2 regions of the Streptomyces sp. NPDC059003 genome follow, and region 2 is predicted to be linked to the other one. Evidence: riboswitches for the same ligand, from Rfam matches in the RefSeq annotation. Region 2 holds a riboswitch; the other holds the start of a gene.
The links. Region 2 has a riboswitch for S-adenosylmethionine ahead of thrC (threonine synthase). Riboswitches for the same ligand answer to the same signal wherever they lie in the genome.
Positions count from the first base shown of each region.

Region 1: another riboswitch for S-adenosylmethionine. It lies ahead of ACFWZ5_RS31275 (aminotransferase class V-fold PLP-dependent enzyme); the one in region 2 lies ahead of thrC (threonine synthase).

Region 1 is NZ_JBHYJH010000114.1:16,670-26,129, forward strand. It holds gene trpD (anthranilate phosphoribosyltransferase) at 1-982, shown strand, start outside; SAM riboswitch class IV at 1,069-1,186, shown strand; gene ACFWZ5_RS31275 (aminotransferase class V-fold PLP-dependent enzyme) at 1,375-2,772, shown strand; gene ACFWZ5_RS31280 (glycerate kinase) at 2,727-3,950, opposite strand; gene ACFWZ5_RS31285 (SLC13 family permease) at 4,040-5,464, opposite strand; gene ACFWZ5_RS31290 (response regulator transcription factor) at 5,522-6,184, opposite strand; gene ACFWZ5_RS31295 (ATP-binding protein) at 6,181-7,545, opposite strand; gene ACFWZ5_RS31300 (small secreted hydrophilic protein) at 7,613-8,017, opposite strand; gene ACFWZ5_RS31305 (Lrp/AsnC family transcriptional regulator) at 8,100-8,381, opposite strand; gene ACFWZ5_RS31310 (rhomboid family intramembrane serine protease) at 8,378-9,109, opposite strand; gene ACFWZ5_RS31315 (hypothetical protein) at 9,268-9,460, shown strand, end outside.
Region 2 is NZ_JBHYJH010000209.1:2,715-12,174, reverse strand. It holds gene ACFWZ5_RS40220 (trehalose-6-phosphate synthase) at 84-1,481, opposite strand; gene ACFWZ5_RS40215 (glucosyl-3-phosphoglycerate synthase) at 1,577-2,554, opposite strand; SAM riboswitch class I at 2,687-2,836, shown strand; gene thrC (threonine synthase) at 2,830-4,152, shown strand; gene ACFWZ5_RS40205 (MoaD/ThiS family protein) at 4,255-4,533, shown strand; gene ACFWZ5_RS40200 (cold-shock protein) at 4,963-5,166, shown strand; gene groL (chaperonin GroEL) at 5,741-7,363, shown strand; gene murQ (N-acetylmuramic acid 6-phosphate etherase) at 7,495-8,439, opposite strand; gene ACFWZ5_RS40185 (MurR/RpiR family transcriptional regulator) at 8,538-9,449, opposite strand.

The DNA of each region.
Region 1 (9,460 bases), on a different contig from region 2:
CGACCAGAGCGCCGACGACACGGCCTGGGCGATGGACCGCATCATGCGCGGCGAGGCGTCGGACGCGCAGATCGCCGCCTTCGCGGTGGCCCTGCGCGCCAAGGGCGAGACCGTGGAGGAGATCACCGGTCTGGTACGGGCGATGTACGCGCACGCCCATGTGATCGACGTGCCGGGCCCGACCGTCGACATCGTCGGCACCGGCGGCGACGGCGCCAAGACCGTGAACATCTCCACCATGTCCGCGATCGTCGTCGCCGGGACCGGCGCGAAGGTCGTCAAGCACGGCAACCGCGCGGCGTCCAGCGCGTCCGGGGCCTCCGACGTCCTGGAGAAGCTCGGCGTCAACCTGGAGCTGACGCCGGAGCGGGTGCGGCAGGTCGCGGACGAGGCCGGCATCACCTTCTGCTTCGCGGTGAAGTTCCACCCCGCGCTGCGGCACGTCGCGCCCGCGCGGCGCGAGCTGGGCATCCGGACGACGTTCAACTTCCTCGGCCCGCTCACCAACCCCGCCCGGGTGCGGGCGCAGGCCACCGGCGTGGCCGACACGCGGATGGCGCCGATCCTCGCCGGCGTCCTCGCCGAGCGCGGCTCGTCGGCGCTCGTCTTCCGCGGCGACGACGGCCTCGACGAGCTCACCACGACGGCCACGTCCCGGGTGTGGGTGGTACGCGAAGGGGGCGTCCGCGAGGAGGCCTTCGACCCGCGGGACGTCGGCATCGGCCTGGTCCCGGTCGAGGCGCTGCGGGGCGCCGACGCCTCGTACAACGCGGAGGTCGCGCGGCGGCTCCTCGACGGGGAGACCGGACCGGTGCGGGACGCGGTGCTGCTGAACGCGGCGGCGGCGCTCGTCGCCCTGGAGCCGGGCGACGCCACTCTGGTGGCGCAGCTCAAGGCCGGCATGGCGAAGGCCGCGGAGTCGATCGACTCGGGCGCGGCGCGGGCCGCGCTCGCGCGCTGGGTCGCGGCCAGCAACCGCTGAGCGCCCTTCGGGTGTGGCGCACACCGCAGTCCGGATCCTGGACTGCGGTGTTGCGCCTTGAAGATCGTGTGGCAAGATGCTGCGCAGGTCATGAGTAACAGCGACTACGGCCCCGGCCCGCTGTTCGGCAACCCTCCGTCCGTGGCGGGGTGCCCCGGGTGAAGACCAGGCGGTGGACAGCAAGGTTCACCGCAAGCGCGGACCCCTCGCGTCACCAGGGGTCCTGGTCGTCGAGGGAGCAGTCTCGTGAGCCAGCGAATGCGATAGGGCCTCGGGCCCCGTTTCCGTACCCCCTTTCACCCTTTCTCTCCTGTGCCGTCGACCGGTCCTGACGGGTTCCGTCGACCGAGGTCCGGCGCAGCGATGTCGCTTGCCTTCTACGGGAGTTCGCCATGCCTGCCACCACCGCTGTCACCGAGTCCGCCGCGAAGTCCGCCGAGTCCGCCGACCCCTGCTGCGCCGAGCCGCTGCCCGTGCTCGGCCGTGATGTCACCGTCCCCCTCGTCACCGGCGGCGAGGTGACGTACGCCGCGCTCGACTACGCGGCCAGCGCGCCGGCCCTGCAGCGGGTGTGGGACGACGTGGCCGCGTACGCGCCGTACTACGGCAGCGTGCACCGCGGCGCCGGATATCTGTCGCAGCTGTCCACCGACCTCTTCGAGAACTCGCGGCAGGCCGTCGCGGAGTTCCTCGACTGCCGGGACGGGGACCAGGTGATCTTCACTCGGTCCACCACCGACTCGCTCAACCTGCTCGCCGCCGTCGTCCCCGCCGACTGCCAGGTCTTCGTCTTCGAGACCGAGCACCACGCCTCGCTCCTTCCGTGGCGCGACGCCCGCGTCACCTACCTGAACGCCCCCCGCACCCACGAGGAAGCCGTCCGGACCCTGGAGCGCGCCCTCGCCGACCGCGAGCCCTACGGTCCCGCCCTGGTGTGCGTGACCGGCGCGTCGAACGTGACGGGCGAGCTGTGGCCGGTGCGCGAGCTGGCCGCCGCCGCGCACGCGCACGGCGCCCGGATCGTCCTCGACGCCGCCCAGCTCGCGCCCCACCACCCCGTCTCCGTACGGGAGTTGGACGTCGACTGGGTCGCCTTCTCCGGGCACAAGCTGTACGCGCCGTTCGGCTCCGGCGTGCTCGCCGGGCGGGCCGACTGGCTGCGCGGCGCCGAGCCCTACCTCGCGGGCGGCGGCGCCTCGCGGAAGGTGACGCGGCGCACCGACGGGGGAGTGGACGTCGAGTGGCACGACTCGGCGGCGCGGCACGAGGCCGGCTCGCCCAACGTCATCGGGGTCTACTCCATCGCCTCCGCCTGCAAGGCCCTGCGGGACGCCGGGTTCGACGCGCTCGTCGAGCGCGAGCGGCACCTGATCCGCGCGGTGCGGGACGGGCTCGCCGAGGTGCCGCAGGTGCGGGTGCTCTCGCTGTTCGGGGACGACGCGCCGCGCGTGGGCGTCATCTCGTTCGTCGTGGACGGGTGGAACAGCTCGCACTTCGCGGCCGCGCTGTCCGCCGAGTACGGGATCGGCGTGCGCGACGGGCTCTTCTGTGCGCACCCGCTGGTGCGCACCCTGCTCGGCAGCGAGCCCGACGAGCCCGGCGAGTGCGGCGCCCCGGAGGCCGCGCCCGGCGAACGGTCGCTCAACGCCATCCGGGTGAGCTTCGGCGCGGGCACCCCCGACGAGCACGTGGAGCGGTTCGTACGGGCCGTCAAGGAGCTCGTCGCCGACGGTGCGCGGTGGAACTACCGTACGGAGGACGGGCGTTGCGTGCCGGACACCGCCGCCTGATCCGCCGCGTGACCCTCTGCCGGGGCCGGGAGGCGTGAGCCGAGCTGGATCATCCTGAGCGCCCGTTCGGTCGCGTCGGTGAGGAACTCGGCCCCGCGGCCCAGGGCCTCCGTCAGCGACACCGGTGCGGGCAGGATGGCGCTGTACGCGTCCACGCCCTCCGCCCGCACCAGGTGCGCGCCCTCGCCGATGGTGCCCGCGAGCGCCAGGACCGGGCGGCCGGACCGCTTGGCACGGCGGGCCACTTCGGCCGGGACCTTGCCGCGGGGCGTCTGGTGGTCGAGGGCGCCCTCGGCGGTGACGACCAGGTCGGCGCGGGCGAGCCGGGCGTCCAGGTCGACCTGGTCCAGGAACACGTCGAAGCGCGGGAGCAGCCGGCCCCCGAGCGCTGCGAGGCCCGCGCCGAGGCCGCCGGACGCGCCGGTGCCGGGGCCCCGGAAGAGGTCGACGCTGAGGCCCAGGTCCCGGGTCAGGATGTACGCCCAGTGTTCGAGGCCCGCCGCGAGCTCCTCCACCTGGGTCGGGGTCGCGCCCTTCTGCGGGCCGAAGACGCGGGCCACGCCGTGCTCGCCGCACAGGACGTTGTGCGGGTTGCAGGCGACGAGGAGCTCGGTCGCGGCCAGGCGCGGGTCGAGGTGGGTCGCGTCGATGTGGTGCAGACGCGACAACTCCCGGCCGCCGCGCGGGAGTTCCCACCCGTCGCCGTCCAGGAGCCGGACGCCGAGGGCCTGGAGGGCGCCGGCGCCGCCGTCCGACGTACCGGAGTCGCCGCAGCCGACGAGCACGCGGCGCGCGCCCGTGTCGAGCGCGGCCCGGATCAGCTCACCCACGCCGTACGTCGTGGTGGCCCCCGGGTCGCGCAGGTCCCGCGGCACCAGGCCGAGCCCCGCCGCCGCGGCCATCTCGACGACGGCGGTGCGGCCGGAGTCGAGCAGCGCGAAGTGGGTGCCGATGCGCTCGCCGACCGGGCCGGTCGCGGGCAGCGCGACGAGCCGCCCGCCGGGGGTCGTGGCGAGCGCCTTGGCGGTGCCTTCGCCGCCGTCCACCAGCGGGATCAGGTCGACCACGGCGTCGGGCACGACGCGGCGCACGCCGACGGCAATGGCCTCGGCGGCGGCCTGCGCGGACAGGGACTCCTTGAAGCCGCTGGGGGCGATGGCTACTTGGGTCAGGGGCATGGGGGGCTCCTTGGTGGGGGACGGGTGTTGGGCGGGGTGAGGGGTGAGGGGTGAGGGGTGAGGGGTGATGGGCGGGGTGAGAGGGGCCCTCACCGCGACACCGGCACGCCCAGCAGCGGCCACACCGCCACCGCGAACAGCAGGACGAGCGCCGCCGTCAGGGGGGCCAGGACGGCGGAGAGGCGGAGGAGGTCGCGGGAGGTGTAGGTGGGGACGCCGGGGATCTCGGCGAAGAGGGTCACCGGCTTCGCCGACGCGGGCAGGGTGTGGCAGAAGCCCGCGGCCGCCGTGGACGCGAGGGCCGCCGCGACCGGGTTCACGCCGGAGCTCACGGCCGCGGCCACCACCAGGGGGACCAGGACGGACGAGCGGGCCGAGCGGGACTGCAGGACGAGGTGGGCCGCCGTGCTGAGCGCGATCACGGCGGCCAGGAACAGCCAGGGCGGCAGGTCGGCCGGCAGGCCCGACACCAGCCACCGCGCCGCGCCCGACTCGGCGAGCGCGACGCCCATCGCCATCGTCGCCGCCATGAACAGGAGCAGCGACCACGGCACGGTCTTCAGGGCGTCCTTGAGCCGTACGGTGCCGAGCGCGGGCGACGCCGCCACTACCGCGCCGATCAGCGCGACCACGGCGGGCGGCACGTGGTGCAGCGGTTCGCTGCACCACAGGGCGACGACCGTGGCGAGGAGCAGTGCGCAGCGCGTCTCGGCGGGGTTCCAGGGGCCGGTGACGCGATGGCCGGGGTCCTCCAGGTGTTCCTGGATCCGGTCGGCGGTGAGGGCGACGGGGGCCGTGCGGTCGGCGCGGCGGGTCGTCGTCAGGAGTACGGTCTCGGCGGCGAGATGGGACGACGCGATCGCCAGCGGCAGCCCGAGCAGCAGCCACTGCGCGAAGCCGATCTCGTCCCCGGTGCTCTCCCACAGGACGGACACCGTGATCAGATGCGCGCCCGCGCCGATCAGGGTCGCGACCGCGGACAGCAGGATCACGGTGGGGAACAGCAGCGCCAGCATCACGACCAGTCGTCTCCGGTCGGCGAGCGCCTTGGCGAGCGCGAGGAAGACGGGCAGCGCGAGGGCGGCGCGGCCGGACGTGGCGGGCACCGCGAAGGCCGTGACGACGAGCGCGGCGGTCGTCAGATGCGTCAGCTGCCGTACGGTGCGCGCCCCGCCGACCAGGAACGCCGCCGCACGCCCCGCGAGCCCGCTGCGCGCGACGGCGGCCGCGAGGACGAACGCGCAGATCAGCAGCCACACCGTGTCGTCCCCGAGCGTGCCGAAGAGGGTGTCGCTGCTGATGACGCCGGTGGCGGTGAGCGCGAGCCCGGCGCCGAGCGCGATGTACGTGTCGTCGATCGGCGTGCCGATCCAGGCGCAGGTCGCGAGCGCGAACACGCAGAGGGTGAGCCGGGCGTCGCCGCCGAGGCCCGGGAAGTTGCCGGGGACGGCGAGCAGCGCGCACAGGCTCAGCGCCGCGCAGAGCAGGACCGTCTGCCGCAGGGTCAGTGTCACCCGAGCAAGGGTTCAGGCGCGCGGTGAGCCCTCAATGAGCCGCACATGAAGGAAACTTCACGCGGGCAGGCGGTAGCCCATGCCCCGTACCGTCTCCAGGCGGTCCGCGCCCAGCTTCTTGCGCAGCGCCCGTACGTACACGTCCACGATGTTCGACCCCGGATCGAAGTCGTACCCCCACACGTGCGACAGGATCTGCTCGCGCGACAGGACCTGCCCCGGGTGCCGCAGGAACAGTTCGAGGAGCACGAACTCACGCGCCGTCAGATCCACCGTGCGCTCACCGGAACGGGCCCGGCGCGTACGGAGGTCGAGGGTCACCTCTCCGGCGCGCAGGACCGTCACCTCGGGTGCCCGCGCCGCCGTGCGCAGCCGGAGCCGTACCCGCGCGAGCAGCTCCTCGAAGCGGAACGGCTTCGTCATCCAGTCGTCGGCGCCGCCTTCGAGGCCCGCGACCGTGTCGCGCACCGAATCCCGCGCGGTGAGCACGATCACCGGCGCCGAAACCCGGGCCTCGCGCAGCCCCCGCAGGACCGTGAACCCGTCCCGGCCCGGCAGGCCGATGTCCAGCAGGATCAGGTCGAAGCCGCCGGTGAGGGCGTAGTCGTACGCCGCGTCGCCGTCGGCCACGATCGTGGTCGTGAAGCCGTTTGCGCGCAGGCCCTTGTCGACGAACGAGGCGATGCGCTCCTCGTCCTCGACGATCAGAATGCGGTTCACGTCTGCTGGTCCTCCAGGACGAGTACGAAGGTGGCGCCGCCGCCCTCGGTGGTGCGCAGGCACGCGTCGCCGCGGTGGCCGCGGGCGATGGCGCGGACGATGGACAGGCCGAGGCCCGCGCCGCTGGTGCGGGCGCCGCGGCGGGCCGTGCCGCGCCGGAAGCGTTCGAAGATGACCTCGGCGTCCTGCTCCTGGACGCCGGGGCCGCTGTCGGCGACGTACAGCTCGATGCCCGCCGCCGTGTCGCGGGAGCCGATGCGGATGCGCCGGCCGGGGGTGGTGTGCTGGACGGCGTTCTGGGCGAGCTGGACCATGGCCTGGGTGATGCGCTGCGGATCGAGGACGGCCTCGCGGTCGGCGACCTCGGCGAGCTCCCAGCGGCGGTCGCCGAGCGCCCGGGCCTTGACGAAGACGTCGGCGGTGAGCTCGGCGAGCTGCACCGGCTCCGGCGTGATGAAGTCGGGGCGCTCGGCCTTGGCGAGCAGGAGCAGGTCCTCGACGATGCGGCTCATCCGGTCGAGCTCGTCGGTGACGAGGCGGACGGTCTCCTCGCGCTCCGCCGGGTCGTCGCCCATCAGCTCCAGATGGCCGCGCACGATGGTGATGGGGGTGCGCAGCTCGTGCCCGGCGTCGTCGACGAACTCGCGCTGCGCGGCGAAGGCCCGCTCCAGGCGGTCCAGCATGCCGTTGAAGGTCTCGGCGAGCGCGGCGATGTCGTCGTGCCCGCGCACCGGGATGCGCCGCGTCAGGTCCTGCTCGGTGAGCTGGGCGGCGGCGGTGCGGACGAGGCGTACGGGCTTGAGGATGCGCCCGGCCACGGCCCATCCGATGCCCGTGGTCATCAGGAGCGCCACGCCGGAGATGACGAGCAGGATGCGGAACACGCCGTCCGCCTTGGCCTGTTCGGCCGCCGGGTGGAAGGCGACGACGAACGCCGCGTCCGGCTCGTCGCCGTGCCGCGCCACCTCGACCTTCGCCCAGCGCAGCTCGCCGGACGGCCGGTCGAGGGCGCCGGTGGAGCCGTCCGCCGCGAAGATCTTCCGGCGGGCCTCCGCGTCGCCGTGCAGCGGGTGGCGTACGGAGATCTCGCGCGCCTGGGTGAGCTTGGCGGGGTCCTGGCCGGGGCGGTCCACGAGGCCGACGAGCTCCTCGTCGGGGTCCGCGTACTGCCGCTCGAGGAAGACTTCGAGGAGGCGGCTCGGGTCGGTGAAGCGCTCGCCGGTCTTCGGGTCGACGCCCTGGTCGACGAAGTTGGTGAACTCGCCGGTCTCCTGCGTGAGGAGGCGGCTGACGCGGTGGTCGACGTCGCGCAGCAGGATCGAGCGGGTGGTCGCGGCGACCGCGGCGAGCGCGACCGCCATCACCAGGAGCAGCCACAGCAGGATGCGGACGCGCGCCGAGACGCGGCGACGGGCGGCCGTCCCGGGCTCAGCCGTCGTCGCCGGGTCCGTCGTCGCTGCCGTCGGCACCGTCGTCCTGGCCGTCGTCCCCGTCGTCGTCACCTGAGCCACCTGTGCTCCCTGAGCCACCTGTGCCCCCTGTGCCGCCCGTGCCCGCCGTGCTCCCCGTACCCGCCGTGCTCCCCGTGCCGCCCGTCCCGTCCTTGCCGCCGTCCGCCGAGCCGTCGTCGACCGGGGGCCGGGAGACGACCTGGTCGCTCGGCGTGGGCCGGGGCGTGTCGGGCGTGGCCGACGGGGAGCCGCTGTCCAGCTCCACCTTGGGCGGGACCTTGGGGGACGAGGGGCTGTCGGTGAGGGCGTAGCTCGTCACGGCGATGCCGAGGGGGATCGCCACGACGGCGGCCAGGGCCGCCATGCGCTGGGAGAAGACCATGGCAGCGATGGTGTGCGGCGCACCGCGTCAGCAGGATGAGCCGCAGATGAAGAAACCCTCATCCAGGGCCCGGAGCAGTCGGCTAGGAGTCCAGGCCGATCGCGAACGCCGCCTCCAGGTCGTGCTGCGAGTACGTGCGGAACGCCACGTGCGTGTCCGTCGCCTCCACGCCGGGGATCTTGCTGATCCGGCCGGGGATGATGTCCGCGAGGTCGTCGTGGCGGGCGACGCGGACCATGGCGATCAGGTCGTACGTGCCGGTCACGGAGAAGACCTCGCTGACGGCGTCGAGGGCGGCGATCGACTCGGCGATCTCCGGGATCCGGTCCACGCTGGTCTTGATGAGCACGATCGCGGTGATCACGGCTGGCTGTCTCCCTCGGTGGCCGTTCCTGGTCTCTTCACTCTAGCCGGACGCCCGTACCACCCCCAGGCGGCGACGAACCCCAGCGAGAAGCCCACGAGGTGCGCCAGATACGCCACTCCGGGCCCTTGCCTCTCCTGCCCCGCGGCCACCCACTGCAGCGCCACCCAGAACGGCAGCACCACCCAGGCGGGAAACCGCAGCGGCAGGAAGAACAGGAACGGAAAGAGGCTGGTGACGCGCGCCTTCGGGAAGAGATGGAGAAAGGCGCCGAGCACGGCGGAGATGGCGCCCGAAGCGCCGACGAGGGTCTGCCCGGACCCGGCGTGCGCGATCGCGTACCCGAGCAGGGCGAGCGCGCCGCAGCCGAGAGTGAAGAGCCCGTACTGGAGGTGGCCCATGCGTTCCTCGACCATCACCCCGAACACGTACAGAAAGAGCATGTTGCCGAGCAGATGCAGCCAGCTGCCGTGCACGAAGAGCGCCGTCACGAGGGTGAGCGCCGCCCGCGGCTTGCCGCTGAGGAGTTCGACGGGTACGACTCCCCAGCGCTCGAAGTAGGCCCGCTGGGCGGGGATGAGCGCCTCGCCGCCGCCGTACGCGGGGTTCAGGCCGGAGACCGGCGAGACCAGGAAGACCAGACAGCACGCGGCGATCAGCGCGTACGTCACCGGAGCGGCCTGTCTCCGCACCAGCCGGCCCGCCGCCGTACCCCAAGTGTCGATCACGTACAGATCATGACAGAACAGAATGAATCGGCGCCCTCCTCGTGCCTCCCGCACCGGCCGTGGGCGTCTCCTCGCGCTCTGCGCACAGGCGTCCTTACGCAGGCCTTAGGGTTACGGGAAATACGCACCAGGTCCCCCGAAGGAAAGCGAACGTCACGATGACGGTTCCCCTGCCGACCGACACCACCCGATGGCGCTGCACCCTCTGTGGCAACCTGACGCGCTTCGACGTGACCCGGTCGTCGAAGGTCGTCGAGTATGTGCACCTCGACCTGGCCGGTGAGCCCAAGGTCGAGGAACGCGAGGTGGTCAGTGAGACCATCGAGTCGGTCCGCTGCCGCTGGTGCAACG
Region 2 (9,460 bases):
ACAAGGGGCGTCCACCCGCTGGGAGGGTGGAAACGGGCGGGCGGGTGGGAAAAAACCGCTGCGCGCAGCGCGGCGGCACCCCGTCATGCCGAAGGCGTCAGGGCCTCCAGCTGATCCAGGAACCACCGCGTGGGCGGCAACGCCGTGGCGGCGGCCGCAAGCCGCTTGGTGCGCTCGGCCCGCTCCCCGTAGGGGAGTGAGAGGCCCTCATGGAGGGCCACCGCCGTGCCCAGGACGTCGTAGGGGTTCACCCCGATCGCGTCCTCGGAGAGCTCCTCGTACGCCCCGGCCTCCCGCGAGAGCACCAGCGCGCAGCCGTCGTCGGAGACGACGGGGACCTCCTTGGCGACGAGGTTCATGCCGTCCCGGATGGGGTTCACGAGGGCCACGTCGGCGAGCCGGTACGCCGCGAGGGAGCGCGCGAAGTCGTCCTTGACGTGCAGGACCACGGGGGTCCACGTGGGCGTGCCGAAGGCGGAGTTGATGGACTCGGCGACCCGGGACACCTCCGCCGTGTAGTCGCGGTACACCGCGAGGTCCTGCCGCGACGGATAGGCGAAGGCGACGTGCACGACCCGCTCGCGCCACTCGGGGCGGTCCACGAGGAGCTGCCGGTAGGCGTGCAGGCCGCGCACGATGTTCTTGGACAGCTCCGTGCGGTCCACGCGCACGATGACCTTGCGGCCGGGCCCCACCTGCTCCCGCAGCGCGGCGAGCCGCTCCGCCACGTCGTCGCGCCGCGACCGCTCCCGCAGGAAGTCCGCGTCGGCCCCCAGCCCGTGCACGCCGACCCGGGTCCCGGAGGTCCCGCCCACGTACCGCACGCAGCACTCGGTGAACGCGTCGGCCCACCGGCCGGTGAGGAAGCCGAGCCGGTCCGCGCCGAGCATGCCGCGCAGCAGCTGCTCGGCGACGTCGTCGGGCAGCATGCGGAAGTAGTCCACGGGCGCCCACGGGGTGTGCGAGAAGTGGCCGATCCTGAGGTCGGGCCGCAGCTCGCGGAGCAGTCCGGGGACGAGGGCCAGGTGGTAGTCCTGGACGAGCACCGCCGCCCCGTCCGCCGCGCTCTCCGCGAGCGCCCGCGCGAAGGCCCGGTTGTACGTCTCGTACGCGGCCCACTGCGCCCGGAACTCCGTATCGAACGCGGGTTCGAGCGGAGTCTGGTACAGCATGTGGTGCACGAACCACAGCACCGAGTTCGCGACCCCGTTGTACGCCGCCGCGTGCGTCTCGGCGTCGATGTCGAGCATCCGCACGCCGGGCTCCGCGACCCCGCGCCGCACCGCCTCCCGGTCGCCGTCGCCGAGCGCCGAGCACACCCACAGGGAGTCCGCCCGCTCCCCGACGGCACTGAGCCCGGACACGAGCCCGCCACCGCCCCGCTTGGGTTCGAGGCCGCCGTCCTCCCCGACGGCGTACGAGACGGGGCCGCGGTTGGACGCGACGAGGACCTGGGCGGCATCGGCGTGTGCGGAGACCATGGCATCGAACCTAGCCCTTCCGGGAACCCCGTAAACGCGCATGCGTACGACCAGCACGGCCGTCCGGGAACCGCTCGACCCGCGCGCCGAACCGCTCAGGCCGCGCGCCGCGCCACGTACTCCTCGATCTCCGCCATCGGCGCCCGCTCCTCCGTGTCCACCGCGTACGTCCGCGGCTCGAACCCGGACGCGCCCCGCACGAACTGCGTCAGCTCGGGGCGTACGAGGTGGCCGCGGGCGAGCCGCAGCTGCGCCGTGCGGTAGATCGCCGCCGCCATCCGGCCGAGCGCCTGCCCGTCCTGGTGCCGGTGCCTGCGCACGCCCACGTCGACCTGCGCGAGCGCGTCGAGGCCGACGGTGTGCAGCGCGTCCACGAGCAGGCCGATCTCCACGCCGTACCCCACCGGGAACGGCAGGCGTTCGAGCAGCGACCTGCGGGCCGCGTACTCCCCGCCCAACGGCTGGACGAAGCCCGCGAGTTGGGGCCAGTGCATATTGAGCAGCGGCCGTGCCATCAGCTCCGTGACGCGCCCGCCCTGGCCCGCGGTGGCCCCGGACGCGTCGCCGCCCGGCCCGTCGGAGACCGTCATGGGCCGGTCGTACATCGCCTTCACGAAGTCCACGTCGGGCTCGGTGAGCAGCGGGCCCACGATGCCCGTCACGAAGTCCGCCGAGAACTCCTTCAGGTCGGCGTCGACGAACGCGACGATGTCCCCGCCCGTCACCAGGAGTGACCGCCACAGGACCTCGCCCTTGCCCGGCACCGCCGGGATGCGGGGCAGCACGTCGTCCCGGGACACCACCCGGGCGCCCGCCGCGCGCGCCACCTCGGCCGTGCGGTCCCGCGAGCCGGAGTCCACCACCACGAGCTCGTCGACGAGGGGCGCCCGCTCGATCAGCTCACGCCGGATCTCCGCGACGATCTCACCGACGGTCTCCTCCTCGTCGAGCGCGGGCAGGACGACGCTCACCGTGGCGCCCGCGGCGCGTTTGGCGGCGATGAGCTGGGGGAGCGGGCGGTCGGCCACGGACCAGGAACGCCTGCTCAGCCAGCGCTCGACCTCTTCCAGCACGCGGGCTCCTCCCGTTTGTGACCCATCTCGCGGTTCGGACGACTATCTCAACTGTCCTGGCCTTCGGTTACAGTCTTGAACAACGCCGGTGACCATCGCATGTCGGGGGTCGCCGCCGTCACAACCGAATACCGCTCATCCAGAGGGGCAGAGGGATACGGCCCGTTGAAGCCCCGGCAACCCTCCAGTCGGTTCTCGTGCGCGATCAGCGCCGCGGGGCTCCCGGCTCGGGAAGGTGCCAATTCCGTCTCGCGACGAGATGCGTCGTGAGGAAGATGAGGAGAAAGGGCCTCGCCTCCATGGCTGTGCAGACTGTCGCCACCCCTTCCGCAACGGGCACCCCGGTCGACCTGGGACCCGCGTCGGGCCTCTCCTGCCGCGAGTGCGGCACGCTCTTCCCGCTCGGCCCGATCTTCGCCTGCGCCGAGTGTTTCGGCCCGCTCGAGGTCGCGTACGACCTGCCGCTCGGCGACCCGGAGGCGCTCCGGAAGAAGATCGAGTCCGGCCCCGCGAACATCTGGCGGTACGCGCCGCTCCTGCCGGTCCCCGCCGACGTCGCCGGCAAGCCCAACCTCAACCCGGGCTGGACCAAGCTCGTCGAGGCCGACAACCTGGCCCGTGAACTCGGCGTCGAGCAGGGCAAGTTGTTCATCAAGGACGACTCGGGCAACCCCACGCACTCCTTCAAGGACCGGGTCGTCGCGCAGGCCCTCGAAGCGGCCCGCGCCTTCGGCTTCACCACCCTGTCCTGCTCGTCCACGGGCAACCTGGCGGGCGCGGTCGGCGCCGCGGCGGCCCGCGCCGGCTTCCGCTCCTGCGTGTTCATCCCGCACGACCTGGAGCAGGGCAAGGTCGTCATGGCCGCGGTCTACGGCGGCGAGCTCGTCGGCATCGAGGGCAACTACGACGACGTCAACCGCTTCTGCTCCGAGCTCATCGGTGACCCGCTCGGCGAGGGCTGGGGCTTCGTCAACGTGAACCTGCGGCCGTACTACGGCGAGGGCTCCAAGACCCTCGCGTACGAGATCTGCGAGCAGCTGGGCTGGCGGCTCCCGGACCAGCTGGTGATCCCGATCGCGTCGGGCTCCCAGCTCACGAAGATCGACAAGGGCCTCAAGGAGCTGATCAAGCTCGGCCTCGTCGAGGACAAGCCGTACCGGATCTTCGGGGCGCAGGCGGAAGGCTGCTCGCCGGTGTCCGCGGCGTTCAAGGCGGGCCACGACGTCGTACGGCCGCAGAAGCCGGACACGATCGCCAAGTCCCTCGCCATCGGCAACCCGGCCGACGGCCCGTACGTCCTGGACATCGCGCGCCGCACGGGCGGCGCCGTGGAGGACGTCACCGACGAGCAGATCGTCGACGCCATCAAGCTGCTGGCCCGCACCGAGGGCATCTTCGCGGAGACGGCGGGCGGTGTGACGGTCGGCGTCACGAAGAAGCTGATCGAGGCGGGCGTGCTCGACCCGTCCCTGACGACGGTGGTCCTCAACACCGGCGACGGCCTCAAGACCCTCGACGCGGTCGCCGCGACCTCCCAGGCCACCGCCACCATCCGCCCGAGCCTGGACGCGTTCCGCTCCGCGGGTCTGGCGGGATAGCGCGCCGTAGGACCTGAAGCATGGTGTCGCCTGCGGGTCCGCTGTGGCTGGTCGCGCAGTTCCCCGCGCCCCTTCGGGGCGCCAACCTTTGAGGTGAAGAGTATGAGCGTCAACGTCCGCATCCCCACCATCCTCCGTACGTACACCGGCGGCAAGGCCGAGGTCGCCGCCGAGGGCGCGAACCTCGCCGAGGTCATCGCCGACCTGGAGAAGAACCACACCGGCATCGCGGCCCGCGTCCTCGACGACCAGGGCAAGCTGCGGCGGTTCGTCAACGTGTACGTGAACGACGACGACGTCCGGTTCGAGCAGGGCCTTCAGACGGCCACGCCGGACGGCGCGGGCATTTCGATCATTCCCGCGGTCGCGGGCGGCTGCTGAACGTATACGACCCCGCTGATTGCCCCCTCCGCCCGAGAAGCGGAGGGGGCAATTCTGCATGGTTGAGCGCGGTACAGTTGGGAATAGAGCTTCGCTTTTGGCGCCGAACGGCCCCGGAGCGGGTGTGAACGCATGGACGAAGTCGGCCTCGGGCCGACAAGAAGTAGCCAAAGTGTCCTGCCTTTTTGCGCCGTACGCGGCATTTGTCGGGCCCGACTTGCCCTGAACCCCGGTGAATTCTCCGGATATCGACGATCGGGCATGCCCAGAATTCTCGTCCGATTGACCTGTTGCAGACGGCAGTTGGACAGATACATTCAGCCGCGGTCGACGCGTTCCGGCGCACACCCCCAACCCATGGGGGGTGAGGTCTGACCCGGGTCCGCGAAGTGCGGGTCTGCGCAAGGGCCAGTAATAGGGGAGTTAGGCATGGCTCAGGGCACCGTCAAGTGGTTCAACGCGGAGAAGGGATACGGCTTCATCGCGGTCGACGGTGGTGCGGATGTATTCGTCCACTACAGCGCGATTCAGATGGACGGCTACCGCACCCTGGAAGAGGGTCAGCGGGTCGAGTTCGAGATCTCGCAGGGCCAGAAGGGTCCGCAGGCAGACATGGTCAAGGTCACCGTCTGAGCGGCGCTTGACGCGATCGGCCACCGAGCGCGTGGGCCCGCACCCCGGATCGGGGTGCGGGCCTTTCATCTGCCCGCCCGCCGCCGGTGGGGGCTGTGCGCCGTCGGCGGCTGCGGGTCTCCCGCCCTTCCCGGCACCCGCCGACGGCGAACAACCCCCACGACGGGCGTCCACCCGCTGGGAGGGTGGAAACGGGCGGGCGGGCGGGAAACAAACCGCCGCGGTAGCGGCGGAACCCCCCACCGGCCCGCACCCGGCCGCGCCGGGTCGGATGCGCCTCCGGCCCGCCGCTTCGCGGCGGGATCTACCCCGCCCACCCACCCCATGCGCCGCCGGCGGTGGGTGGGTGGGGAAGCAGGGTGTGGGGTGGCCGCCCTTGGGGGGCGACCTTGCACTCGGAGGGGTCGAGTGCTAATCATTGGCGTTAGCACTCTCCGCGTGAGAGTGACAGAAGGACCGGGTGGGTGAGGCCCGCAGGCCGGGTGGGGCAAGGAACCACAAGGCAGGCAGGCCGTCCGTCGCGGGCGCCAGCGCGGTCCGAGTTTTCCACCCCTGTCCGGGAGGACCACTTCACATGGCCAAGATCATCGCGTTCGACGAGGAGGCACGGCGCGGCCTCGAGCGCGGCATGAACCAGCTCGCCGACGCCGTCAAGGTGACCCTGGGCCCCAAGGGTCGCAACGTCGTCCTCGAGAAGAAGTGGGGCGCCCCCACGATCACCAACGACGGCGTCTCCATCGCCAAGGAGATCGAGCTCGAGGACCCGTACGAGAAGATCGGCGCCGAGCTGGTCAAGGAGGTCGCGAAGAAGACGGACGACGTCGCCGGTGACGGCACGACGACCGCGACCGTCCTCGCCCAGGCGCTGGTCCGCGAGGGCCTGCGCAACGTGGCCGCCGGCGCCAACCCGATGGCCCTGAAGCGCGGCATCGAGAAGGCCGTCGAGGCCGTCTCCGGCGCGCTGCTCGACCAGGCCAAGGAGGTCGAGACCAAGGAGCAGATCGCCTCCACGGCCTCCATCTCCGCCGCCGACACCCAGATCGGCGAGCTCATCGCCGAGGCCATGGACAAGGTCGGCAAGGAAGGCGTCATCACCGTCGAGGAGTCCCAGACCTTCGGTCTTGAGCTGGAGCTCACCGAGGGTATGCGCTTCGACAAGGGCTACATCTCGGCGTACTTCGCGACCGACATGGAGCGCATGGAGGCGGCGCTCGAGGACCCGTACATCCTCATCGTCAACTCCAAGATCTCGAACGTGAAGGACCTCCTTCCGCTCCTCGAGAAGGTCATGCAGTCCGGCAAGCCGCTGCTGATCATCGCCGAGGACGTCGAGGGCGAGGCCCTGTCCACGCTGGTCGTCAACAAGATCCGTGGCACCTTCAAGTCCGTCGCCGTGAAGGCCCCGGGCTTCGGTGACCGCCGCAAGGCCATGCTCGGCGACATCGCCATCCTCACCGGTGGCACGGTCATCTCCGAGGAGGTCGGCCTCAAGCTGGAGAACGCCGGTCTCGACCTGCTCGGCCGCGCCCGCAAGGTCGTCATCACCAAGGACGAGACGACGATCGTCGACGGTGCCGGTGACAGCGAGTCCGTCCAGGGCCGCGTGAACCAGATCCGCGCCGAGATCGAGAACAGCGACTCGGACTACGACCGCGAGAAGCTCCAGGAGCGCCTGGCGAAGCTCGCGGGCGGCGTGGCCGTCATCAAGGCCGGTGCCGCCACCGAGGTGGAGCTCAAGGAGCGCAAGCACCGCATCGAGGACGCCGTGCGCAACGCCAAGGCGGCCGTCGAGGAGGGCATCGTCGCCGGTGGTGGCGTGGCCCTGCTGCAGGCCTCCTCGGTCTTCGAGAAGCTGGAGCTGGAAGGCGACGAGGCCACCGGTGCCGCCGCCGTCAAGCTGGCGCTCGAGGCCCCGCTGAAGCAGATCTCCGTGAACGCCGGGCTTGAGGGCGGCGTCATCGTGGAGAAGGTCCGCAACCTCACCCCGGGCCACGGCCTGAACGCTGCCACCGGTGAGTACGTGGACATGATCGGCGAGGGCATCATCGACCCGGCGAAGGTCACGCGTTCCGCGCTGCAGAACGCCGCGTCCATCGCCGCGCTGTTCCTCACCACCGAGGCCGTCATCGCCGACAAGCCGGAGAAGGCCGCTCCGGCCGCTCCGGGCGGCATGCCCGGCGGTGACATGGACTTCTGATCGGCCCCCGGGGATTCCCCACGGTTGATCGGCTGTTCTGAGCAGTACGAGCAGTACGAGCAGTACAAAGGGGCGGCACTCTCCTCACGGAGGGTGCCGCCCCTTCGCCGTACCCGCGTCTCTGCCGGTTTCTAGCGCTGGTTCGCCGCCGCCAGCGCCGCGCGCAGATGGCCGTTCGACTCGGTCAGGAGCCGTGCCGCCGTCGGGCCGTCCACGTCGCCGAGGAGGGTGAGGATCGCGTTCTTCACCTCGCCGTCCGTGGCGGCGAGGGCCCGTTCGATCTCTTCGTCCCCCGCGCCGGTCGCCAGGGCGACGATGCGGTGGGAGCGGGCGCGGAGCTTCTCGTTCGAGGCGCGGACGTCGACCATCAGGTTCCCGTACGTCTTGCCCAGGCGGATCATCGTGATCGTCGAGAGCATGTTGAGGACGAGCTTCTGGGCGGTGCCCGCCTTCAAGCGCGTGGAGCCGGTGAGGAGTTCGGGGCCCACGACGACCTCGATGCCGTGCTCCGCGGCCGCCGCGAGCGCGCTGTCCGCGTTGCAGGACAGGCCGATCGTCAGGGCTCCGCGCGCGCGGGCGTGCTCGACGGCGCCGATCGCGTACGGGGTGCGGCCCGACGCCGAGATCCCGACGACCGTGTCGTCCGGGGTGAGGGCGAGCGCGTCCAGGTCCTCGGCGGCGAGCCCCCGGCTGTCCTCGGCGCCCTCGACCGCGGTGACCAGGGCCGCGGGGCCGCCCGCGACGAGACCGACGACCTCGCCCGGGTCGGTGTTGAACGTGGGCGGGCACTCGGACGCGTCGAGCACGCCGAGCCGCCCCGCGGTGCCCGCGCCCGCGTACACGAGCCGGCCGCCGCGGGCCATCCGCTCCGCGGTGGCGTCGATCGCGGCGGCGATGCGGGGCAGCTGCGCGGCGACGGCGGTCGGCACGGTCGCGTCCTCACCGTTCATGATCCGCGCGATCTCCGGCGTGGGCAGCCGGTCGATCTCGGCGAGCTCGGGCCGGAACGCCTCGGTGGTGAGCGCGGCGAGCTGCGCGCGAAGATCACCGTACTCGGGCGGGGTGGTGGAGGTCATAGGGGTGCGGCTCTTTCGGTGGAAAGGGCGGGTGGGTGGGAAAGAAAGCCTGCCCGGCGTTTGAGGGCGAGCGCGCAGCGCGATCGACGGCGCCCCCGTCAGGGGCCACTGTGACGATGCGCGAGCGCCTCGTACGACGCCGCAAGCGCCGGCGCAGCCGTCTCGTACGTGCGCTGGGCGACCCCGACGAACAGGCAGTCCACGACCAGGAGTTGACTCGTACGCGAGGACATCGCGGCGGGCCGCAGCTCGCTCTCGCGCGCCGTGGACGTCGTCAGTATGTGATCGGCGTACTGCGAGACGAGCCCGTCGGGGCGGCCGGTGATCGCGATGGTCGTCGCGCCGTGCTCGAAGGCGACCCGCAGCGGCTCGATCACGTCGCCCGTCGAACCGGAGTGGGTGATGGCGACGGCGACGTCCTTGGTGCGCAGCGTGACGGCGTTGGTGACGGCGAGGTGCGGGTCGGAGTGGGCGTGCGCGACCTGGCCGATGCGCAGGAGCTTCTGCGCGAGGTCCTGGGCGACGAGCCCGGACGCGGCGACGCCGTAGATCTCCACGCGGCGCGCGGCGGCCAGCGCGCTGACGCAGGCGCCCAGCTGGACGGTGTCGAGTCCGGCGGCGGTGTCGGCGAGGGTCTGCTGCTCGTCGTACGCGAGCTTCGCGACGACGTCGGCGATCGGGTCGTCGACCGCGATGTCCGCCGTGACGGCGGGCGCGCGGCCCGACTGCTGGTGGGCGGCGAGCCCGGCGAGGGCGAGCCGCAGGTCGCGGTAGCCGGGGTAGCCGAGGAGGCGGGCGGTGCGCACGACCGTCGCCTCGCTGGTGCCGGTGAGCTCGGCGAGGCCGGTGACGGTGAGGGCGGCGCAGCCCGCGGGGTCGCCCGCGACGGCCTCGGCGACGCGCTGCATGGAGCGGGTCATCGACGGCGCGAGCGTGCGTACCTTGGCCGCGAGGGCGGCGGGGGCGGGTGGGGCGCCTCCGGCGAAAATTTCCTTCACGTCAGGGGTCACTCTTGGAAGAT